Regions from separate parts of the Paenibacillus oryziterrae genome, predicted to be linked through region 1. Evidence: riboswitches for the same ligand, from Rfam matches in the RefSeq annotation. Region 1 holds a riboswitch; each other region holds the start of a gene.
The links. Region 1 has a riboswitch for cobalamin ahead of metE (5-methyltetrahydropteroyltriglutamate--homocysteine S-methyltransferase). Riboswitches for the same ligand answer to the same signal wherever they lie in the genome.
Positions count from the first base shown of each region.

Region 2: linked by a shared signal. The riboswitch ahead of ACAN55_RS11200 (S-layer homology domain-containing protein) and the one ahead of metE (5-methyltetrahydropteroyltriglutamate--homocysteine S-methyltransferase) in region 1 are both predicted to bind cobalamin.
Region 3: linked by a shared signal. The riboswitch ahead of ACAN55_RS03190 (anaerobic ribonucleoside triphosphate reductase) and the one ahead of metE (5-methyltetrahydropteroyltriglutamate--homocysteine S-methyltransferase) in region 1 are both predicted to bind cobalamin.

Region 1 covers NZ_JBGJZO010000007.1:137,704-145,513, forward strand. The annotation lists gene ACAN55_RS10515 (PTS fructose transporter subunit IIC) at 1-923, shown strand, start outside; gene ACAN55_RS10520 (PTS sugar transporter subunit IIA) at 920-1,372, shown strand; gene ACAN55_RS10525 (Crp/Fnr family transcriptional regulator) at 1,569-2,069, shown strand; gene ACAN55_RS10530 (YitT family protein) at 2,378-3,049, shown strand; gene ACAN55_RS10535 (AIM24 family protein) at 3,284-4,078, shown strand; gene ACAN55_RS10540 (undecaprenyl-diphosphate phosphatase) at 4,245-5,105, shown strand; cobalamin riboswitch at 5,206-5,412, shown strand; gene metE (5-methyltetrahydropteroyltriglutamate--homocysteine S-methyltransferase) at 5,565-7,810, shown strand, end outside.
Region 2 covers NZ_JBGJZO010000008.1:87,860-95,669, forward strand. The annotation lists gene ACAN55_RS11190 (GAP1-N2 domain-containing protein) at 1-671, shown strand, start outside; gene ACAN55_RS11195 (copper resistance CopC/CopD family protein) at 834-2,747, shown strand; cobalamin riboswitch at 2,832-3,026, shown strand; gene ACAN55_RS11200 (S-layer homology domain-containing protein) at 3,278-5,395, shown strand; gene ACAN55_RS11205 (DUF4430 domain-containing protein) at 5,513-6,328, shown strand; gene ACAN55_RS11210 (energy-coupling factor transporter transmembrane component T) at 6,325-7,272, shown strand; gene ACAN55_RS11215 (ABC transporter ATP-binding protein) at 7,188-7,810, shown strand, end outside.
Region 3 covers NZ_JBGJZO010000002.1:166,144-173,953, reverse strand. The annotation lists gene ACAN55_RS03200 (ribonucleoside-diphosphate reductase subunit alpha) at 1-909, opposite strand, end outside; gene nrdG (anaerobic ribonucleoside-triphosphate reductase activating protein) at 1,013-1,528, opposite strand; gene ACAN55_RS03190 (anaerobic ribonucleoside triphosphate reductase) at 1,525-3,510, opposite strand; cobalamin riboswitch at 3,665-3,895, opposite strand; gene ACAN55_RS03185 (MTH1187 family thiamine-binding protein) at 4,247-4,555, shown strand; tRNA gene ACAN55_RS03180 (tRNA-Thr) at 4,653-4,724, shown strand; gene ACAN55_RS03175 (response regulator transcription factor) at 4,854-5,549, shown strand; gene ACAN55_RS03170 (sensor histidine kinase) at 5,536-6,870, shown strand; gene ACAN55_RS03165 (DUF2231 domain-containing protein) at 6,888-7,367, shown strand; gene ACAN55_RS03160 (TetR-like C-terminal domain-containing protein) at 7,637-7,810, shown strand, end outside.

The DNA.
Region 1 (7,810 bases):
TTAAGCTGAACCCGGAGGAAGGGACATTCCTGGCCAATCTCCTGAAAATCGGGGGTGCCGCCATGGGACTTATGGTGCCGATTCTCGCAGGCTTCATAGCATTCGCTATTGCCGGCAAGCCTGGTCTTGCACCGGGTCTGGTTGGCGGTATGTTGTCCAAAGATCTTGGTGCCGGGTTCCTCGGCGGTATCCTTGCCGGGTTCCTCGCCGGTTATGTTGCTAAATATTTAATTAAGTACATCAAGCTTCCGCGTTCTATGGAAGGGTTGAAGCCGCTGCTGATCGTACCCTTTCTATCTGTTGCAATTGTAGGACTTATGATGGTTTATGTGATCGGAACCCCAATTAAAGAACTCATGGATGCTATGACAGTGTGGCTGCAAAATATCGGTTCTGGCAATAAGATTTTGCTTGGTGCAATTCTGGGTGGTATGATGGCTCTTGATATGGGTGGACCCTTCAATAAAACAGCGTATACTTTCGCTGTAGGCCTTCTGGCGAACGATGTGTTCGGTCCGATGGCTGCTGTTATGGCAGCAGGTATGACACCTCCACTAGGCATCTGGCTGGCGACCGTTCTTGCTCCGAAGAAATTCACGCAGGAAGAACGTGAAGCTGGTAAAGCTGCATCCGTACTCGGTCTTTCCTTCATCACAGAAGGAGCGATTCCGTTCGGGGCTGCGGATCCGCTGCGGATTATTCCGGCCTTTGTTCTCGGTTCAGGATTAACCGGTGCCCTGTCGATGGTGTTCGATGCTACACTTCGCGCTCCGCATGGCGGGATCTTCGTTCTGGCGATTCCTAATGCTATCGGCCAGCCGCTGATGTATATGCTAGCGATTGTGGTAGGAACAGTCGTAACTGCCCTGCTCGTCAACCTCTTCAAGAAAAACAAAACTGTGATTGGAGCTGAAGGAAAGTGAACATCCATGAATTGCTGACAGAAGACACGGTCTTCCTGCCCCTTGAAGTTGGAAGTAAAGAAGAGATTATTGCCCAAATGGCGGAAGGACTGAAGATGTCCGGTTCGGTAACGGATACCGCAAAGTACGTGTTAGATGTTCTTACCCGTGAGGGCACCGGTTCCACCGGAATCGGCTTCGGTGTAGCCATCCCCCACGGCAAATCCGCCGGTGTAGCCAAACCGGGTCTGGCGGTTGCCCGTCTGGATGGACCCGCAGACTGGGATTCTCTTGACGGTACTCCGGTATCGATCGTCTTTCTGATCGCTGTTCCCAAAGAAAATGTCGGCAATGAGCATTTGCAGATTCTGGTTGCCCTCTCACGTAAGCTGATCCATGAAGATTTCCGTAATTCTCTTCTGCAAGCTGGAAGCAAACAGGAGATTATCGATATTCTCAAAAATATGTAACCAATGGATACCAGAAAGCTGCATGACTCCCGGGCCACCGGCTCCGGAGTCATGCAGCTTTTTCTTCGTATATCTGCCAATATCAGTCTGATGTTGACATGCTGTTGACGGATTTTACAGAAGAACTCCACTTTAGTGGTTTATTTCGGTATACTTTGTAATATAAATATTTCACATGGGCAAAGGAGAAGGCGCAATGAACCTGCATAAGGGAGAGGTCTTGTTCAGACAAGGAGATGAATGCCGGTACCTGTATCAGGTCAAGAGCGGCTTGTTCAAGGTAACAAGACTTCATGAGAATGGGAACATTGTTCTGTTCAATATTCTGTATCCCGGTGAGACCGTTCCCCACCATTCACTGATTTCCCCCAAGGAAGCTCATGGAACAGCTGTTGCACTGATGAAAAGTGAGGTGGAAATAATTCCTGCTGCGGAATGGTACCGTCAGTTGCGCGAGGAGCCGGGTAAGGCACTTGAAATCGCCATGCTGCTTCAGGAAAAGGTGCGATTTATGCAGATGCGTCTGGATCACCTGACTGTCGGCACACCGGGAGAACGGCTGGAGCTGTTGACGAAATGGTTGAATGATTACTCCCTTGGTGCGACACTGACGGATCTTTTAACCCAGGAAGAGATCGGTCAATTAATAGGTGTCCGGCGAGAGACGGTCAACCGTTTGCTGCGCAATTCCGGGTGATTATTCTCTTTTTACACAAAAGTGTATAAGAAGAGTCATTGTTAGTGGTATAATGGAATCTGAACAAATAAATTAGAGAAAGGATCAGGATACCATGTGTCCCCGAAGGACGATTCCCCAAAGGACGATTTGGAAACGTTATGATCTGTCTTATACTTAGCTTCCCTGTAGAAGGTGCGAACGTTAATTGACGAAACCGCCTCTGCGAGGGAAGGAGTATTGTATGCGAAGGAGCAACTCCTCTGGTACAACCCGTCGTAGAGTTTGGTGGAACGTCTAGCCGCCATATACGATAAGGGGAGACCTGTATGAGGAAAAACAACAACGGAGCCGATTTTCTGCTTCGACTAACCGTCATTTTGTCTGGAACATTGCTGCTTGCATTTACTTATTACCACATTAATTATCAAAACCATTTGACCGAGGGCGGGTTCGTAGGACTGTCGCTGCTTGGCAAATATGTACTTGGGATTTCTCCATCCTTGTCTATTCTAATTCTAGATATCCCCGTACTCCTGATCGCCTGGATTTATAAAGGAAAAGCATTCATCTGCAACACATTCATTTCAGTGGGGGCTTTTACCCTCTTTTATGGACTGATGGAACGTTACTCTGGATGGGTTATTCCACTTCAGGATAATTTGCCGTTAGCGGCATTGTTATCCGGTATACTTACAGGACTTGGAGCAGGCATGGTACTCCGTAGCGGCGGGGCGAGCGGTGGTGACGATATTTTGTCGCTGCTGATCAGTGAATGGAAAGGAATCAAGGTAGGCACTGTATTTATAATGATGGATGTCATCGTTCTGGCATTGTCACTTTTCTATATGCCTCTGAAAGAGACGCTGTACACCGGTATGGCGGTCGTGGTTGCCGGATACGTAATCACGTTTACGACCTCACTTGGAAGACCGAAGCTGCGCAAAGTGCCGAAGATTCAATCTGCACTAGTCAAGCCGCAGGATAGCACAGTAATGTGAACCAATTCAGCAAATCGCCCCTAAATGGGGATGTTCAGTATTAAGGCCAGCCGGAAGTTCAGGTTGGCCTTTTTACGTACTTACGCTAAACACCGGTCATGTAACAACTGCGAGTGCGGATTAAAAAGGCTTTCTTACATATCTCTCAATAGATTTTCAAAGTACTTGAAACCAGAACTATTAGTGCCCGTATATTTAAAAAGTTGAATGATTTATGAACAGGAGGATGTTTAAATGAGCGCTCACGAGATTGATTATGTGATAATGGGTGAAGAAATTCAATGTGTGGAGGTACAGCTGGATCCCGGTGAGAGTGTAATTGCCGAAGCAGGCAGCTTTATGATGATGGACCCTGAAATTACGATGGAGACCATCTTCGGTGACGGCAGCGGCAGCTCACGCGGAGACGGACTTATGGGCAAGTTGATGGGTGCGGGCAAAAGGCTCCTGACCGGAGAAAGCCTGTTCATGACCCTGTTCACGCATAGCGGTTCCTACGGACGCCGGAGCGTAACTTTTGCAGCTCCGTATCCCGGCAAAATCATTCCGCTCGATCTGCAGCAATACGGCGGCAAAGTCATCTGTCAAAAGGATTCGTTCCTCTGCGCTGCAAAAGGTGTATCCGTAGGCATCGAATTCCAGCGCAAGCTCGGGGCCGGACTATTCGGTGGAGAAGGCTTCATCATGCAAAAGCTGGAGGGTGACGGCTTGTCCTTCGTCCATTCCGGCGGGTATGTCATGGAAAGAACCTTGCAGCCTGGTGAAGTCATCAAGCTTGATACAGGATGTCTTGTTGCCATGACCTCGTCAGTTCAATATGATATTGAAATGGTCAAAGGGATTAAAACGGCTGTGTTTGGCGGCGAAGGCTTGTTCTTTGCTACGCTTCGCGGGCCAGGCAAGGTGTGGGTCCAATCGCTGCCTTTCAGCCGGATGGCCGGACGGATTCTATCTGCAGCCGGAAGCACCGGACGCAAAGAAGAAGGCAGCATTCTTGGCGGTCTCGGAAATCTGCTGGACGGAAGATAGGCTGACCGGGTGAAGGACTGGGTGAAGGACTGGGGGCGATCAACAGCTCCTCCCAGTCCGTCGCTCAGTTTTTTTGCGTGTCTAATCATGTAAGGGGATGAAAGTCTCAGTAATAGCAAATGGAGTTTACAATATAGATAATAAACAGACTCTATGGGGGGATGGCATGGAACTGCTGACGATTATCAAAGCAATCCTGCTCGGAATTGTTGAAGGTCTTACTGAATTTGCTCCGGTGTCTTCCACGGGTCACATGATTATTGTGGACGATATGTGGTTGAAGTCCCAGGAGTTCCTGGGAAAATACGCCGCCAACACGTTCAAGGTGGTCATACAGCTGGGCTCGATACTTGCGGTCGTTATTATTTTCCGGAAAAGGTTTATTGATCTGCTCGGGCTGAAGAGGTTCAGCCGCAGAGAATTAGAAGCTGTACCGGAAGGTCAGCTTAAAGTTGAAACGGACGGGCGACTTAAGCTGGCACAGGTAATCGTGGGCCTCATTCCCGCCGCTGTGCTGGGGCTTGTGCTCGAGGATTACATTGATGAGTACTTATTCTCCACATCAACGGTACTCGTCGGACTAGTTATCGGCGCAATATTCATGCTTGCTGCTGACCGGTTCGCACCCAAGAAGGTCAAGGCAGAGAGTGTCGATCAGATTACATACCGGCAGGCGCTGGGTATCGGACTCATTCAGTGCTTGTCGCTGTGGCCGGGATTCTCAAGATCAGGCTCCACCATCTCTGGAGGGGTTCTGCTGGGTATGAGCCACCGGGCGGCATCGGATTTCACTTTCATCATGGCCGTGCCGATCATGGCCGGCGCCAGCCTGATCTCACTGGTCAAGAACTGGCAGTACTTTACGCTTGATGCGTTACCCTTCTTTATCGCAGGCTTTATCAGCGCGTTCCTGTTCGCTTTACTTTCGATGCGCTTCTTCTTGAAGCTGATCAACAAGATCAAACTGCTGCCTTTTGCCCTGTACCGGATTGTTCTGGCTGGTGTCGTGTATATTATTTTCTTCTAACTGGCTATCAGGTTTTGGTATAACCCAAAGACCCGGCAATCTATTGTAGATTGCCGGGTCTTGCCGTAAGATGAAACGTATAAACTTTAAGTATTAACCTAATTCAATAACGGAAACAGGTGCCTGCCGAAAGCTGCCTTAAGCTTCGGGGGTTAAAAGGGAAGATCGGTATGATGCCGACGCGGTCCCGCCACTGTAACGGATGAGTTCCCCGCAAGAAGAGTCACTGGCAGCATGAAGCTGTCGGGAAGACTGCCGGGAACGTGGACGCCGTAGCCAGGAGACCTGCCTGTTTCAACAGCACTGCAATACCTACGGGAGATAGGGAGGTGTTAGACGTTAGCCGTTCAAATGGACAGGCGTCTTTCCCCATGACTTTTTTCGGGAAAGACGCCTTTTTGCTGTACAGGGACATATTTCATTTTTAACAAAAATAGTATCAGAAGAGGAGAGATTCAGATGGCACAGGAGCTGAAAGTCAGTAATCTCGGATATCCGAGAATTGGCAGGAACCGTGAATGGAAAAAAACACTTGAGGCCTTCTGGACCGGGAGTCTGGACGAAGAAGGTTTCTTTGCAGAGATGGCTGCCATACAGCTTCAGACCTTACGTATTCAGCAGGAAGCCGGCATTGATCTGATTCCGGTGAATGACTTTACCTTTTACGACCACATGCTGGATATGGCAGTAATGCTCGGAATTATTCCGGAACGATACGGATATACCGGTGGTGAGGTGAGCCTTGAGCTGTATTTTTCCATGGCCCGGGGAAGTAAAGAAGCAGCCGCTTGTGAGATGACGAAGTGGTTCAATACCAACTATCATTATATCGTTCCTGAGCTTGGCAGCCTTCAGCCGCAATTGACTGTGAATAAACCGCTGGATGCTTACCGGTTCGCTAAAACGCAGGCGGGAATTGAAGGTAAGCCTGTAATCGTTGGACTGTTCACTTTCTTGAAGCTCTCCAAAGGATATGCACCAACTGATATCGGGAAGATCTGCAGAAGATTTCTTCCGGTATATGTGCAGCTGCTGCAGGAACTTGAGCAGGAAGGTGTAACGTGGGTACAAGTGGATGAGCCAGCGATAGTTACCGGACTAAACTCGGAGGATCTTGAACTGCTGCAGACGATTTACACAGAGATATCACACTCGGTTCCAGGGCTAAACCTTATGCTGCAGACTTATTTTGAATCTGCAGAACCACTGGAAGAACTGCTGAAGCTTCCGGTGCAGGGGATCGGGCTTGACTTTGTACATGACGGTGGTGCTAATCTTGAGGCCCTGTTGAGAATCAGTTGGCCGGAAGACAAATGGCTGGGGGCTGGCATTATCGATGGGCGCAGCATCTGGCGGTCTGATCTGGATGCCAAGCTGCTGCTGGTAGAGAAGCTGGCGAGTGTTGTCGATCCACAGCGACTGATTCTACAGCCTTCGTGCAGTCTGTTGCATGTGCCGGTAACGGTGAAGGGTGAGACCAAGCTGAAGCAGGTTCTGCGGGGTGCACTGGCCTTTGCCGAAGAGAAGCTGGCTGAACTTACACTTGTGGCTACAGCATTCGGATCTGAACCCGGGATTTATGCCGCTTCATTTCAGGATAGCCGGGATGCATTGGCTGTCTTCCGCGCCCTGCCCGAACGGGCCAACGCGGAGGTGGCGAAAGAGGTGCGAAGCCTGGAGAATCTCCCGGACGGCCGAAGCCTGCCTTATGCTGAACGGCTGATGGTCCAGAAGGAGAAATGGAAGCTCCCGCTGCTTCCAACGACAACCATAGGAAGCTTCCCACAGACACCGGAGGTCCGGCAGGCTCGCCTGAAATGGCGGAAAGGTATCTGGAACCAGCAGCGGTATGATGGATTTATCCGCCAGCAGATCGCAGACGCTATTGCCCTGCAGGAAAAGCTTGGGCTGGATGTCCTGGTGCATGGGGAATTTGAACGGACGGATATGGTTGAATTTTTCGGGGAACAGCTCGGCGGTTATCTTTTTACTCAAGGCGGCTGGGTGCAGTCCTACGGCTCACGCTGCGTGAAGCCTCCCGTTATTTACGGTGATATTACCTTCACTAAGCCCATGACGGTAAATGAAAGTGTCTACGCCCAATCACTGACCACACTACCCGTGAAGGGTATGCTCACCGGACCGGTTACAATCCTTAATTGGTCCTTTGTGCGGGATGATCTGAGCCGGGAGGAAGTAGCTAACCAGATTGCGCTTGCACTGCGTCGGGAGGTGCAGGCTCTGGAGGATGCCGGTATATTGATGATCCAAGTGGATGAACCGGCGTTAAGAGAAGGTCTGCCGCTGAAAGCACGATATCACGCACATTATCTCAACTGGGCAGTGAGATCTTTCCGGATTGCAACCAATTCAGTCAAAGCGACGACACAGATTCATACACATATGTGCTATAGCGAATTTAACGAGATGATCGGCCCGATTTCGGACATGGATGCCGATGTCATCTCGATTGAGACTTCACGCAGCCATGGTGAATTAATCGCCGGATTTGAAGAACAGGGATATGACAAGGGCATTGGCCTTGGCGTATATGATATTCACAGCCCACGTGTTCCGGAAGCCGAGGAGATGGCGGCGAATATTGAGCGGGCGCTGCGGGTGCTGAGACCGGAGCAGTTCTGGATCAATCCGGATTGCGGCCTGAAGACAAGGGGCTGGAAAGAGACGGAGGCGGCACTGCGGAA
Region 2 (7,810 bases), on a different contig from region 1:
TCAATGTGCTGGGTTCAGGGGGGAAAGATACAGCTCTGCCGCAGACAAGTCCTGGACCAACTGCGGGTGTAGGCTCAGAGCCAACTACTGATATGGCTGCTGTATATCTGGACACCCGTACAAGTGAAGGAGAGGGCAGCAGTCTGCTGTTCAAGTTCGCTGTAGCGACTGACTGTGAATTGTTTAACCCGGAAGAGGTAAGCGTTGAGTCTTCGGGCGGTGTCTCGGAATCCTATAGGGTATCTGCTGTGACGAAGTCCTGCACTGTGACGGAAACACCTTCAAGTGCTGCTCCGGAGAGTGATGAAACAGCGGTGAATACTGATTCCGCTGCAGTGACTGATTCCGCTGAAGGGACTGATTCTGTTACAGCGACTAGTTCGGTTGCAGTGACTGATTCAGCCCAGGGAGGTGGCAGCAACACTGCATCTACGGAGACTGCTACGGCATTGCCGGCAACACCAAACTTGCCTTTCCAAGCAGAGGTCGTACTTGAAACTAAAGCCGCTCTTCTCAAAGGAAGTCTGATCAAAGCCGAGGGTTACACACTCACACTAATGGCTGAACCATCGGCCGCACCAACCTCTTCACCTGCACCTTCGGCATCACCGGCTACTGACGACACAAATTCGGCAGACGATGACAGCGCAACACCGGAACCAACCGATTGATTATATAATCGATGTATAGACACTCCTGAAGCTTCAGGAGTGTTTTTTGTATGGAGCGGGACACATAAAATTCACAGCAAGTGTGATAAATGTCACTTATAATGGGGTTATAAAGAGAAGTTCGATCATAATTTGTGTAAGCCGCTTAGGAGGGTAAATCGGATGAAGCAACGAATGTATCCACTTTTGATCCTGCTGATGATTGCTGTATTTCTGCTCCCGTCCCCGGTTAGTGCCCACGCCAAGGTGAAGCAGACGATTCCTTCAGCCGATGCCATACTTAAACAATCACCTGCCGAAATCAAAATTCAATATAGTGAGAAATTTGATGCCTCCATTAGCAGTATCACGGTAAAAGATCAAACCGGAAGAAAGATTGACGGCAAGCCGGGTACGGAAAAAGACAACTGGTTCATCTATCAGATCCCTGATCTGGTAGCAGGAGAGTATAGCGTGAGCTACCGGGTGCTTGCTGCGGATACCCATGTCACCGAGGGCTCTTTTAGTTTCACTATCGCCGAAGATCCGGCGGCAACAGAGGTGCCTGCAACAGGCACAACAACAGGTACAACAACAGGCACAACCTCAGGCACAACAACTGCGGGAGGTGTAACGGTGAGTGCCGCACCCAGTGCTGCACCCAGCTCCGCACCCAGTGCGTCGCCAAATCCGGTAACGGCAGAACCATCAGCAGTTTCGCCAGCTGCGGGCAATTTGCAGACTGCGGCGGCAGGAAATAATACGGGATCTGAAAAGGGAGCATTGGCAGAAGAGGGTGTTGTTTCGTATGGTGCGCTAGAGAAATTCATTCGCGTATTAGATATATTGGCAGCAATCACTGCCACTGGTTTTATCCTGTTCCGGTATGGAATTTGGGGGAATGGCGAATATAACCTGCCTGCCTTATTCTCGCTCCGGAATGAGCGAATTCTATACATTATGGCTTTCCTCATCTTTATTATCTCCGGTGTAGTGCATACGGGTACACTAGCCCATGAGCTAGGTGGTCCGGGTACGGGAAGTTATGCGGAAGTGTGGCTGAATGTGATTACAGACACCTTTGCCGGAACCGCATCATGGCTGCGTCCTGCGGCCGCTGGACTCCTGGTATTGGCGGCGCTGGGATCAGGGGGGACATCCTTTCCAGCACTTCTGGTGAAGGTTGCAGCAGTTATTATGCTTATCGTGTTATTTCCTTTGACAGGCCATGCGGCGGGAGATGATGCGGCCAGAATGTTTGCCGTCCCCGCCCAAATTCTGCATATCGGCGCTGCTGCTATCTGGTTCGGCGGTGTAGGCGGGCTGCTCGCGGTTATACATGGCAGAGAGAAGTCAGGGATAACCTATTCCCGGCTAAATCAGCTTATCCTTCGTTTCTCCGCTATTGCATTACCGTCGGTTGTTGCTGTTGCCGTAAGCGGGATCTTCTTGGCCTTATTCAGGCTCGGGAGCTGGGGGCTACTAATCCACAGTCCATATGGGCAGCTGGTTCTGCTTAAATCACTTATCACTTTATTGATTCTGGTTATTGCCGCTCTACACCGATTGGTGTTGATTCCAAGGATGAATCAGAAGCTCGCTGAGAAAACCGGTGCAGAAGTTGATGTTATTCCAAGAGGCTTTATACAAGCCATCCGTCTGGAGATTATATTGGCTGTTGCTGCTATTATTCTGGCGGGGATGTTGTCAGGTACTTCCCCTCCAGCCCAATCGTTTGTTGCCTCTCCGGTCTATTGGCATGTGATGGGGGATACGGCTCATATGTCTATGAGGATTGAGTTCGATGAGAATTCCGGGCAGACACTGCGGATGGATGTATGGCTGCCTACAGGAAATGAGGCTCCCACCGAAGCAGAAGCCGTCCTTATTCCTGGCGGTGATGAGGGTACCTCTGCATCTATTAAGCTAAAATCACTTGGAGGAGGCCCTGACCCCTATGGCTATGAAGGGTTTGACAAGTACATGTATGAAGCGAAGGGGGATTATTTTACCGGGGGAGGAGAGTGGGAGGTTACGTTAACCTTCACTGACGCTGCGGGCAAGATTCATACTTACGAGAAGCAGCTAACCCTGTAATTAAAGACCTGCAAGACGGCATCCCAAGAGCTTCCCTATAGACATAGGGGAGATTACTAGTTATCATTATGGATATTAAAATTATATATATTTATCAAAAGAGGTGCGGGCCCCCAGCAGGGTCTGCTTAAAAGGGAAGTCCGGTCCACAATCCGGCGCGGTCCCGCCACTGTAAATGCGGAGCAACTCTTCATAGGCCACTGTTTCTTAAAGGAACGGGAAGGCGAAGGGAAGTGATGAGGCATAAGCCAGGAAACCTGCCTTTTTGGTGACAGCTTCTTTTCTTCGGGGGGTAAGAATCAGAAGCATGCGTTATAGGTCTTTCGTGTCCGGGCTTGAAGCCTGAAGCATGTCTGGCCCCGCAATGAGTATATGAGACCGCCCGTCAGGGGCGGTTTTTTTATTTTCCAAAAGACGGTCGCCGTCATCTTAGATGCACGACATCCGCTTTTACGGCCCTCAAAACTATTTTCAAGGCCCTCAAAAACCTTTTCCCCGCTCTCAAAAACCTATTAGAAAAGAGGTAAATAATGAAACGCATCTTATCTTTCAAACATTTCATGTTAAGTATGGCATTGCTTCTGGTCGTTTCAGTTCTCGGTACTTCCTTGGTGCCTTCCGGCAGAGTATCCGCCGCTGAGCAGACCACAACAGCAGTTTCAGTAACGGGAGCAGCAGAGGCTCTTACTGCAGCCAAGCAGGCGGTTCTAAGCCGTGGAATTCAATCGGACTGGCAGGCCATTGCTCTGGTTCGTAGCGGCAGCGTTCTTCCGGATAGCTACCTGACCGGACTGCAGAATGAAGTGAAGACTCAAAAAGGCACATATACCAATGTTACGGATTACGCACGCAGAGTGCTCGCCGCAACAGCAGCCGGCATCGATGCCACAAATCTGGCCGGGTATAATCTTGTAGAGAAAATCTACAATAACAGCAGAATGACCAATCAAGGTCTTAACGGAGTGATCTACAGTCTGCTCGCACTGGATTCAGGCCATTATAGCGTGCCTGCCGCCGGACAGTGGAATCAAGATAAGCTGGTGAGCCATATTCTCTCCAAACAAAACACGGATGGCGGCTTTACGCTCTCCACTGGGGACAGTGATCCGGATGTAACGGCGATGACACTTACAGCCTTGTCTGCGCACCTCGATAAAGCTGAAGTGAAGGCCGCTGTGGACCGTGCAGTTTCCTGGCTGTCCAATAAGCAGCAGAATCATGGCGGGTACGGGGAGAGCAGCGAGAGTGTCGCTCAGGCGATTATCGCGCTGACCTCAAATAACGTGGATCCTGCCGGCCAGAAATTTACGAAGGACAGTCATCAGCTGATGGATCGTCTGCTTAGCTTCCGTACTACAGATGGCGGATTTGCCCACACGTTATCGGGTGGGTACAACGCTTTGGCAACCGAGCAGGCTTTGCAGGCTCTCGTGGCTTATCAGCTGTTTGTTAAAGGCGAAGGCCGGTTTTATGCATTCCCGCAGCCGGTGAAGCAGCCGCTTGAAGTTCAGGTTTCCGTTGTGATTGAAGGTCCACAGGGCCTTCTGGCTGAAGGCGATGTAACATCCGCAAATGCGCTGGACGCATTAAAGAAGCTGAAAGCAGACAAGAAAATTACGCTTGAGCTGACCAGCAGTGCTTACGGTGATTATGTATCAGGGATTCAAGGTGTTAAAGGAGGTCTGTACGGCGGCTATGATGGCTGGAATTATGCCGTGTCCCGCCAGGGAGAATGGATTTTCCCTGCTGTAGGGATGGGAGAGTTTGTTCTGGAGTCCGGGGATCAGCTGACCGTGTATTATGGTGACACCGGAACACAGCTGGTGGATTCCGTCACAGTTACACCGGCTCAGCTGGCAGCCGGCAAGCCGTTTACAGTGAAGGTGCAGAAATCAATGCTGGACTGGGAGACCGGCAAGGCAGTTGTTACTCCGGCAGCCCAGGTTAAGGTTCAAATGGGTGCGCAAAGTGTCACTTCAGACGTATATGGAACAGCTGCATTTACTGCCGGCGTTAAGGGCGGGGTCTATTCTCTGACTGTTACCGGCTACAGTAAAGGTAAAAGTCCAAGCGTAGCGCGGTATACACAGCGTGTATTGGTATCACCCGTGTTTGCGGATCAGAAATTAATCTCTTCATGGGCGACAGTTGCCGTTCAAACCGCGGTTAAACAGGGAATTATGGACGGGGTAAGCAGCACAGGTTTTGCTTTTGCTCCGAAAGAGTATATTACCCGGGCGCAATTTGCGGCCTTGCTGCTTAGATTGACGGGCAATGCTCCAGCTGCAGCTGCGGAAGCTTCCCCGTTCAGCGACGTAAAAGCAGGAGCATGGTATTATGGAGCTGTGCTGAAGGCGAAGGAACTCGGTATTCTTGAAGGAGTAACGGCCTCCAAGTTTAATCCGAACGGTCATATCACCCGCCAGGATATGGCTGTAATGATCGACCGGGCTTTTAACCTGACTGCTTCTGCTCCGAAGGCGCAGTTCAAGGATAAAGATCAGATCAGCAGTTATGCGCTGGCTTCGGTAAATACCGTTACGGATCAAGGGTTTATGAGCGGCTTTAAGGGCAGCTTCGACCCGGCAACAGCAGTTACAAGAGAGATGGCTGCGGTTGTGGCTGTAAGACTGGCTGAAGTTAAATAATTAACCGGCATAATTGGAAGCTGGACTTGTATAAAAGTAATTGAACAGTAAATAGTTACGGAACGGGAGGCACTTGCCGCCCCGTTCCTTTCCCGTTTTCAGGAGGTGTGAATTTATATGTCCAAAAGGATTGTATATTGGCTGAGGCTGCCTCTCGCAGTAGTGCTTGCAGCGGTACTCGCTGCAGGTTGTTCTTCCAACGATCCGGAAGAGGCGGACGGCAATAACCGCCTGAATCAGCAGCAAATTGAATCAGCATCCAATACGGCGGAGACCGGTACAGTTAGTGATCCCGCTTCTGACCAGCAGCAGGATGCAGGGGAAGCGGCTTCAGGTTCTGTTGTGAGTTCGCCTGCGCAAGGCTCTTCGGCAATGCCTTCAAGCCCAGCCTCGGTAGGCTCAGAGCCTTCAACGCAAGCGGCAGAAGCAGCAAAAGCATCAGGAGCAGAAGCATCTGCCCCCGCTTCAGCAGCTCAGAGTTCTACGAAGCCGGCAACCTCTGCGCCATCGGCTTCGGCTCAGCCTTCAGCCACATCCAAGCCTGAAAGGCCATCTTCTCCTCCAGCAACAGCCGAAAGCATGAAGACCAATATGGCGACTCTGACAATCACTGGTGACAGCGATTCCGGTGTTATTCTGGCTCCTTCTGAAGTCGAAGTGAAGAAGGGGGACAATGTGATCGATATTTTGAAACGGGTCACCCGCAAGAATAAAATCCAAATGGAGTTTCAGGGAGCCGGACCGCTGGCTTACATTGTCGGAATTGATAACTTGTATGAGTATGACAAAGGGGCAGAGAGCGGTTGGATGTACAAGGTGAATGGAGAATTCCCTGATATAGGTGCCGGTGCGTATCCCGTGAACCCCGGAGACCAAATAGAATGGCTCTACACGCTGGACCTTGGTCAAGATATTGGAGCCAAAGGGCCATGAGCAGGAGCGGTTTCCAGTCTATGCATCCGTCGGTAACCTTCGTATATTATGCAGGCTTGCTGCTCTTTACGGCGCTTTTGTTTCATCCGCTATTTCTGTTCACAGAGCTGGCCGGTGTACTTGTCTTACTGCTCATGCAGGGCGAGGGGAGAAGACTCTTGTCCGGGCTTCCCTTTTATCTGCTGATTGCGGGCTCGGTTGCGGTGTGGAATCCTTTATTCTCACATAGGGGCTCGCATATTCTGTTTTATTTTCTCGATCAGCCCGTCACATTGGAAGCGGTTCTCTACGGACTGATGATGATGCTTGTGCTGCTGACGATTATGTTTGTGTTCACATCCTATAATCACAATGTATCCGCAGATAAATTCATGTATTTATTCGGCAGGCTGGCTCCCAAAAGCGCACTGCTTATCCTCATGGCGATCCGCTTTGTGCCATTGTTCCAGAGGCGTCTGCGACAAATCAGCATCATCCAGCAGACCAGAGGCATCAGTATTAGCACAGGCAAGCTGCGGCAGCGGATGGCCGATGGAATGACACTGCTCAAGGTGCTCTTGACCTGGTCGCTGGAGGAAGCCCTGCAGACTGCAGACTCTATGAAAGCAAGAGGTTATGGGGTTCGAAAGCGCAGCGTTTATGGTATCTATACAATAGATCGGCAGGATGTGATGGCCCTCGCACTGATGGGAGTCAGCGGTTTAGCTATAGTCCTGTTCAGCCTCGTGGGATATGGAATGATGGAGATCTATCCCCGTCTTAAGACGCCGGTCTTTCATTGGGAAGATTGGGTAATGCACGGCTGTTTATGCCTTTTTCTCGTTATCCCCATAATTCTGGAAGGAAAGGAGATGTGGTTATGGAGATCATACGGGCAGAAGGATTATCCTTCCGCTACCCTGATGGGGGAAGAGATTCCCTCCACGATCTTTCGTTCACTATAAACGAAGGCGAGTTTGTTGTGCTCTGCGGCCCGTCCGGATGCGGCAAAACCACGCTCCTGCGGCACCTCAAACGTGAGCTGGCACCCGTAGGAGCCCGTAGCGGAAATCTGTGGTACAAAGGGCAACCATTTCAAGATTTACCGGAAGAGAAGGCCGCGGCGAACATAGGTATGGTATTCCAGAACCCAGAAGCGCAGATTGTGATGGATACCGTATGGCATGAGTTAGCCTTCTCCATGGAGAATCTGGGTTATTCTCAGGTGGTCATGAGAAGCAGATTGGCTGAAATTTCTGGAAGATTCGGACTCGAACCCTTATTGCATAAGGCGGTTCATGAGTTATCTGGCGGACAAAAGCAGCTGCTTAATCTTGCTTCCGTGCTGCTGCTGCGGCCCAAGCTGCTCCTGCTCGATGAACCTACATCCCAGCTTGACCCTGTTGCGGCCCGTGAGTTTATACATACTTTGCGTCAGCTAAATGAAGAGCTGTCGATGACGATTATGATTAGCGAGCACAGGCTTGAAGAGGTGTTTCCCCT
Region 3 (7,810 bases), on a different contig from region 1:
GCCCAGCTGGTCCACGCTGACGGCGGTGTTATTTAATTGGCGAATCCAAGGGATGACGCCGGAGCTGGTATTCTTATGACCGCGGATATCAGAGCCGCGGGCCCGTACTTTACCCAGGTAGACGCCGATACCGCCGCCCATTTTGCTTAGCCGGGCCACGTCGGTATTGGAATCGAAGATGCCCTCGAGCGAGTCATCCACCGTGTCGATGAAGCAGCTGGAGAGCTGCCCGGCGACTTTTTTGCCAGCATTGGACATGGTTGGGGTCGCTGCGGTCATATAGATATTGCTCATCGCCCAGTACGCCTCTTTGACAAGCGCCATGCGCTTCTCTTCCGGCTCGCGGTGCATCAGGTACATGGCAATGACCATATAACGTTCCTGGGGCAGCTCCATAACGCGTCCGTCGAAGTCATGGGCCAGATAGCGATCGGAGAGGGTGAGCAGCCCGATGTAGTCAAAAAGCAGGTCACGGGTGTAATCAATACTGGCTTCAAGCTCGGCGATCTGTTCTTTGGTGTAGCAGGTCAGGAGCTCTTCGCGGTAGATTCCTTTTTTGACCAGATCAGCAATCAGTGGGTACAACTCACCGTAAGGCTCTTCCGGGTAAGCTTTGTAACGGCGGTTCACGGCAGCTTTCTTATACAGGGAGGTCAGCAGGGAACGGGCGGCGGCGAACTTCCAGTCCGGCTCTTCTTTGCTTACCAGCTCCAGGGCACTCATTGTAAAAGCACTGCTGATTTCATCGCCGCTGACCTGCTCCCGGCGCAGCTTGGACTGCACACCGCGCAGGAGTGTTTCCTTGCTTAGCTGATCCAGTCCTTTCAGGATACGGTCGGCATAGACAGAGAGACGAATTTCATCAAAGGCCAGTTGGCGGTTGTCCGGTTTCACTACGACTTGAGGCATAAAGATCAGCTTCCCTTCTGGAATGGAATTAATTTTCAATATCAAAAATTGAACTATAGGATCGGAAAAAGCAGCCCGAAATGACTACAATGACTTTAATGTCTTAGAGTGCAGAGGGCTGCCAAAGAACAACATTCGCCGCCGTGAGGCTGGCCGGGATGTCGATAATTCGCTGGTTACTGCTTCCCCGGTAGGGAAGAGTGGTGTCTTTCAGTTCTTGCATAAAACGTCCGTCGATCAGGACCTGGCACAACTCAAGCAGGCGATATTCCGGCGAGCCGGTGACTGCTGTGATTTCTTCATAGGTATATCCGCTGTAGATCCAAACGGGGAACCCGGGAAGGGTGGCCCGGAGCTCTTCGATGAACTCCGCGGCCTCACCTGCCGAGAAGAAGGGATCTCCCCCGGCAAGCGTTAATCCGTCCAGCAACGGATTGGCAGCCATTTCGGCAATGATCTCCGACTGCTTTTCCGGTGTGAACACATCCCCGAAATTAAAATTCCACGTCTCGGGATTGAAGCAGCCCGGGCAGCGATGGCGGCACCCACTCAGAAAAATCACGGCCCGCATGCCTTCTCCCTCGTTAATGGATTCCGGATAATATCCGCAAATGTTCATAGATGCTTAACCCGGTCCCTTACTTCTGCCTGTTTGGCAGCATTAAAGCGGGTTTGATAGTCTCCGGTCAAGTAACCAGTCACGCGGCGCAGGCGGCGGATATGCACATGATCCTCATGGGCATCGCAGGATGGGCAGTTCGTGCCGATGACGCCTTCATAGCCGCAGCTCGAGCAACGGTCAATCGGATGGTTAATGCTGAAATAGCTGATTTGCTGCTCCAGGGCATACTTGATGATTTTGACAAAAGCCGCCGGGTTGCTGCGGGCATTACCGTTCAGCTCCACATACGAAATAGCGCCGGCGTTGCAGTGCTCATGGAACGGAGCTTCCAAGCTGATCTTGCGGGCAGCTGCCAGGTCGTAATAGACCGGAACATGGAAGGAATTCGTATAATATTCCCGGTCAGTTATGCCAGGGATAGAGCCCAGTACTTTGCGGTCAATCTTGGTGAACTTGCCGGACAATCCTTCGGCCGGAGTAGCGAACAAGGTGATGTTCAGATTCAGCTCATCACTCTTGCGGTCGCAGTATTCGCGCATATGGCGGACGATCGCCAGGGCTTTGGCATGGACATCCATGTCCTCGGCGTGGTGTTTGCCGTACATTGCTTTCATGCACTCTGCCATTCCGATAAAACCGATCGACAGGCTGCCATGCTTCAGAAGCTCGCCAACATGGTCATCCGCTGCCAGTGTCTCGCCGCCTTCCCAGACGCCTTCGCGCATCATGAAATCGGAGGCTTTGGCTTTTTGGGCGGCTTGAATCCGGAAACGGTGGAGAAGTCCCTCTAATGCGATATCCATGTAATAGTCCAGATCATCGTAGAAGCCATCTTCATCAGCGACAAGGCGGCGTCCAGTGGCCGTACCATGGGCCAAACCAAGCCGAACAAGATTCAGTGTATTGAAACTTAGATTGCCCTTACCGGAGCAGTGATTACGTCCGAAGCGGTCACCGAGTACCCGGGTACGGCAGCCCATGGTTGCAAATTCTGTATCCGGGTCAGCCGGATCATAGTACTGCATGTTGAGCGGCGCGTCGAGATTGGCGAAGTTCGGATACAATCTGCGGGCCGAGCACTCGGCAGCCTTCAGGAACAGGTCATAGTTGGGATCGCCCTGCTGCTGGTTGACACCCTGTTTGCATTTGAAGATTTGGATCGGGAACACCGGTGTCTCGCCGCTGCCCAGCCCGTTCATAGTTGCCGTCAGCAGGGAGCTGATGACGAGCTGTCCTTCAGGGGAGGTGCAGGTTCCGTAGTTAATGCTAGTAAAAGGAATTTGTCCGCCGGAGCGGCTGGACATCGTATTCAGGTTATGTATCATGCTTTCAGCGGCCTGCAGCGTTTCGCTCTCGGTTTCTTTTTGGGCAAAGCGGAAGGCTCTCGGATACTGCTCCGCGAGGTCGCTGCGGCTCATTGAGATATCACCGGAAATGTCGCCAGCTTGTCCTTCTTCAAAATACTCGAGTCCCTTGCGGAACAGCTTGGCGAAGGATTTGGTGACGTAAGGAGCAAGATCATAGTCCAGCATATTAGCTGATACGCCGCCGTATTGTGCGTTTTGCTGGGACTGGAAAATAATCGCGACCAGAGACATCGCTGTCATAATGGAATTAGGAGGGCGGACACTGCCGTTCCCGGTGTTGAAGCCTTCACGCAGCAGCTTGGCGAACGGAATGAAAATGCAGTTGGTGGTCCCGATGGCATATTGGTCCAGGTCATGCACATATACTACATTGTCCTCGATGGCCTGTACGAGCTGCGGCGGCATGGTGAAGTTACGGGCGTACCATTTGGAGTACTCGCTGCCGAACTTGCTCATCTTGCCGGAGAAGCTTTCTCCGTTCAAATTGGCGTTCTCGCGCAGTAAATCCAGGTCCAGGCTGTCAATAATATCGCGTCCCAGACTGACTACTTCCTCCAAAAGAACTTCCGTGGTATCTGGTGTGCCGTTGTACCGTTTCTCCAGCAAGGTCATTGTACCGTTCTCCTCTCGATATAAAAAAAGCATTTCCTGCGGAAGCAGGAAATGCCCGTATGCGTAAACGCAGCAATCCCATCGGATCGTGCGGCTTGTCTTGATTTGGTTCGCATTCGGACACCGTTCCTGTTCTCCGCAGGGATTATTAGATGGTGTCGTAAGGATACAGGCAGGTCTCCTGGCTTCCGGCCTCTTCAAGCCCCTTCCCGGGGGCGTGTTGCCATCCCAGTGGTTTCTGCTTGCAGAGGTGTCCACTCCTGGGCATGAAATGCCGGAGGGCAGCCGGTTCACAGTGGCGGGACCGCAGCGGATTTGCACCGCACTTCCCTATTAAGCTGAAATCCGATCAACGAATTAAAGCGCCTGTGTCCACTATATTTGGTTGTTGTTGAATAACATTAACCCAATATATTGTGTTTGTAAACATGTTTTTCACAAATCCGCGCCGGATGCGGACTTCGCGAAAGTACTCCACAATTGATCCACAGCCCGTCCACAGGTAATCCACAATTGATCCACAGGAAGAAGGAGAAGCCGCCAAAAATGATTCATAAAACCTCCGCAAAGATGCCACAATCACTCCAAAATTTGATCGCTTGTTCGGGGGTACATTGGTCCTGGTTCTCCTCTCCCGTGTATAGCCATAACTGGGTCTGTTTGTGGGGAGACAGTGGAATTGATACAATAGAATAGGCTCGCTAGAGTCCACACTTAAGGTTTAGGAGGGATCAAAATGGCTATTGCCGAAGTAACGGTCATTCCGATTGGAACAGGAAGCACGAGTCTCAGTAGTTATGTAGCGGATATGCAGCGTGTGCTGGAGAAGGTGGAGGGGATAACGTATGAACTAACCTCGATGGGGACCATTATTGAGGGCTCTTTGGGACGTATTCTCGCGGCTGTTGAGGCGCTGCACGAGTCCCCTTTTGCAGGCGGAGCCAAGCGTGTCTCGACCTCTGTCAAAATCGACGACCGCCGGGACAAGGAATCCACCAGCCGCAGCAAACTTGAAGCCGTAGAGCGCAAGCTACTGGAGAACTAGTGGAAATAGGCAAGCTGCGGATGCCCGGTAAAAAGGATTGATTTTTCAGCGCGGCCTTGTATAATCTCTTTTGTTTGACGGAAATGTGTTTTTTTATGCTGGTGTAGCTCAGGGGTAGAGCAACGCACTCGTAATGCGTAGGCCGGGGGTTCAATTCCCTTCACCAGCATCCTTTCTGAGAATGAATAGCGCGGCTTCCAAGAGTCTGGAAGTTGCGCTTTTTTTCATTATTTTTTCATTTTTAATCGTTATAATGAAAATAACCTAAACACATTAAGAACTAAGAAAGCAGGCTATTATGCGCATTCTATTAGTAGAAGACGACGCTAAGTTTGGTTACATGATCCAGTACAAGCTCAAGTTGGCAGGACATCTGACGGAATGGGCCCGCAATTCGGAAGAAGCGGAGATGTTTTTTGCCACCGCGGAATTTGATCTCTATATTCTGGACTGGATGCTTCCCGGCAAAACCGGTCTGGAGCTATGCCGGCAGCAACGAAGTCTGAATGACAACACGGCTATTCTGATGCTGACGGCCCGCGGTGAGATTGAGGATCGCGTCAGCGGACTTCTGACAGGGGCGGACGATTATATGATCAAGCCCTTCGCTTTCGAAGAACTATTAGCCCGAATTACATCTCTGGACCGCAGAAAGCAGACCCGGGGATATACCACAAGATATGCGGTCAGCGGTCTTCGGCTCAATCCTGATACGCAGGAGGCAGAGCGTGATGGTGTACCCTTGACTCTGACCAAACGCGAGTTTCAATTGCTGGAGTTTTTTGCTCGTCATCCCAATACTGTGCTCTCCAGAGAGCGGATACTCAATTATGTGTGGGGCAATGACGCAGATGTTACTCTGAATGCGGTTGATGCTGTCATCAAGCTGTTGCGAAAAAAAGTCGACGATCCCTTTACTGTGAAGCTGATTAGAAGTGTCCATGGAAGAGGGTACCGGTTAATCGATAACGGAGCTGACCATGATGATACCTAATACCCGCAGGCAATTAACCATTTTTTACAGTACGATGATTGGATTGATTCTGCTCATCATGGCGGCTTCTTTCTATTGGGTACTGACGGATGTGATGCACAGGGATGAGAGGCATAATCTGGAATCCGCTAGTCAAAAGGCATTGGATGAGTGGCTCAATCAATCGCCGCAAGTTGATGATGCTGAGGAGATTCGAGAACAGCGGCAGGCAGACGCTCACAGAATGGAATGGGAGTATCTGCAAAGCGACCAATTCGCTGTCATAACAGATACCTCCTGGACCATCACCGCCCAGTCACCTGCGGGAGACAACCCGCTGTTGTTGCCGTCCTATCAGCAGCAGTTGGATGCTCACAGTAATACATCCTTCTTCTATTTAACAAAGGATTCTGGTAAACAAAAGACCATTTATGCCGTACTGCGAAAGACGGCCGGTGACCAGGGGAATCATGTTCTCCTGCTGGGTGAAGAAATTACAAAGCAGGCAAATTTACTAAAGGAGATGGAGATGCTCCTCATTGCGATCACCATTCTCCTGCTTGCGGCAGCTACAGCTATTGGATATATTTTGGCCGGAAGGGCCATGGTGCCCATCAATCATGCGTTTACACGGCAGCAAAAATTCACGGCCTATGCCTCCCATGAGCTGAGAACACCCTTAAGCGTCCTGCAGTTGTCGGTGGATATTCTGGAGGAAGAACGTCATAAGCTCCCTCCGATCCATCAGACTGTGCTTCAGGATATGAAGGAAGAAATACAGCGTATGACCCGCCTGACCGGGCAATTACTGACGCTGGCCAGAAATGATTCGCCTCTGCTGCCCATAAGGCAGGAAGTTTTTGATCTGCAGCACTCTCTTTCGTTCGCTGCCACTAGAATGCAATTAGTAGCGCAAGAGAACAAGATTAAGTTGCAGTTGAACATAGGTAATCTCGAAGAAGTCTTCACCTGCACCGGGGACAGCGAACAGATTGACCAGGTGCTGTATATTCTCTTGGATAATGCCATTAAATATTCTGCGGAGGGAGGCACAGTCACGCTGGGGATTACCCGGAATGACAACGGTACTGTGAATGTAATCATTCAGGATACAGGCTGCGGGATTTCAGAGGAGGATCTTCCCCACTTGTTCGAACGGTTCTACCGGGTAGATCAAGCCCGCACAAGGGAACATGGCGGCACCGGACTGGGGCTGGCTATCGCCCATGAGATCGTCAGCAGGCACGGTGGCAGAATTGTCGTAACCAGCACTCTTCATCAGGGGAGCACCTTTACGGTCATCCTTCCTGAAACCAAACGAATCTTAAGGCAACCACTTTAAACAATGGAGGTTTTATTATGTTTACTGAAGTTTTTAATCACATCCATCCTATTGTCGTACATTTTCCTATTGCTCTGATCATCATCGGATTTGGGTATGATTTGGTGGTAGCCCTGAAAAAACGTTCTTTGAATCCTGCTGGCGGGTTATGGATGTGGCTGCTTGCTGCAGTGGGAGCTTGGGTCGCTATAGCGACTGGACCGGATGATGATGCCCGCGGTGTGACTTCATTTCTGGAACCCCACGAGACGCTCGCCACTATAACCGCCTGGGTAGTTTCTCTGATTGTTGTATGGAGATTGCTGATGTACTGGAAAGGCAAACGCGCTTTTGTAAAAGTTCCACTGGTGCTGTACTTGGTTGTTTCGCTTGCTTCCTGTGGGCTTGTGCTGGGAACCGGATACTACGGCGGCAAAATGGTGTATACAGATGGTGTAGGCGTATCGGCCAAGGGTGCTCCGGTTAATCCCCCTGTGCAAGGTAATCATAAAAAATAATCAACTCAAAGAAGCCGAGGCTCCCTTCTTCAGGAGACCTCGGCTTCTTTCTTATACAACCGAAATTGGATAAGAAGCGCAGGCCGGCAGTTCAATTGCTTTCACCCGCATCTTCGTGACGGTTATTATGATTCTGTAACGGTTCTTATGCTTGATGATGTTTTAGGCTGGATTTCCGAAGCCTCGTTTGTACGTTTGATAAAGAAGGTTAGCAGCAGATACTTCACGACTTGATACCGCCGAACCAGGCCTCTGCAGAACAGGAGGATTTGCCACTGATAAGGCTTCTGGAATATATTGCGGACAATTCGAAGCTTTATAAATCTGTTCTCGTCTATCGGCGAATTACGAACTTTTCGGAAAGGCTGTTGACCCTGCTGTCGGAATTGATTGCTGCTAGAATAGAGGAGACGGGGAGCCGCATTCCGGGAACCTTAACGGCA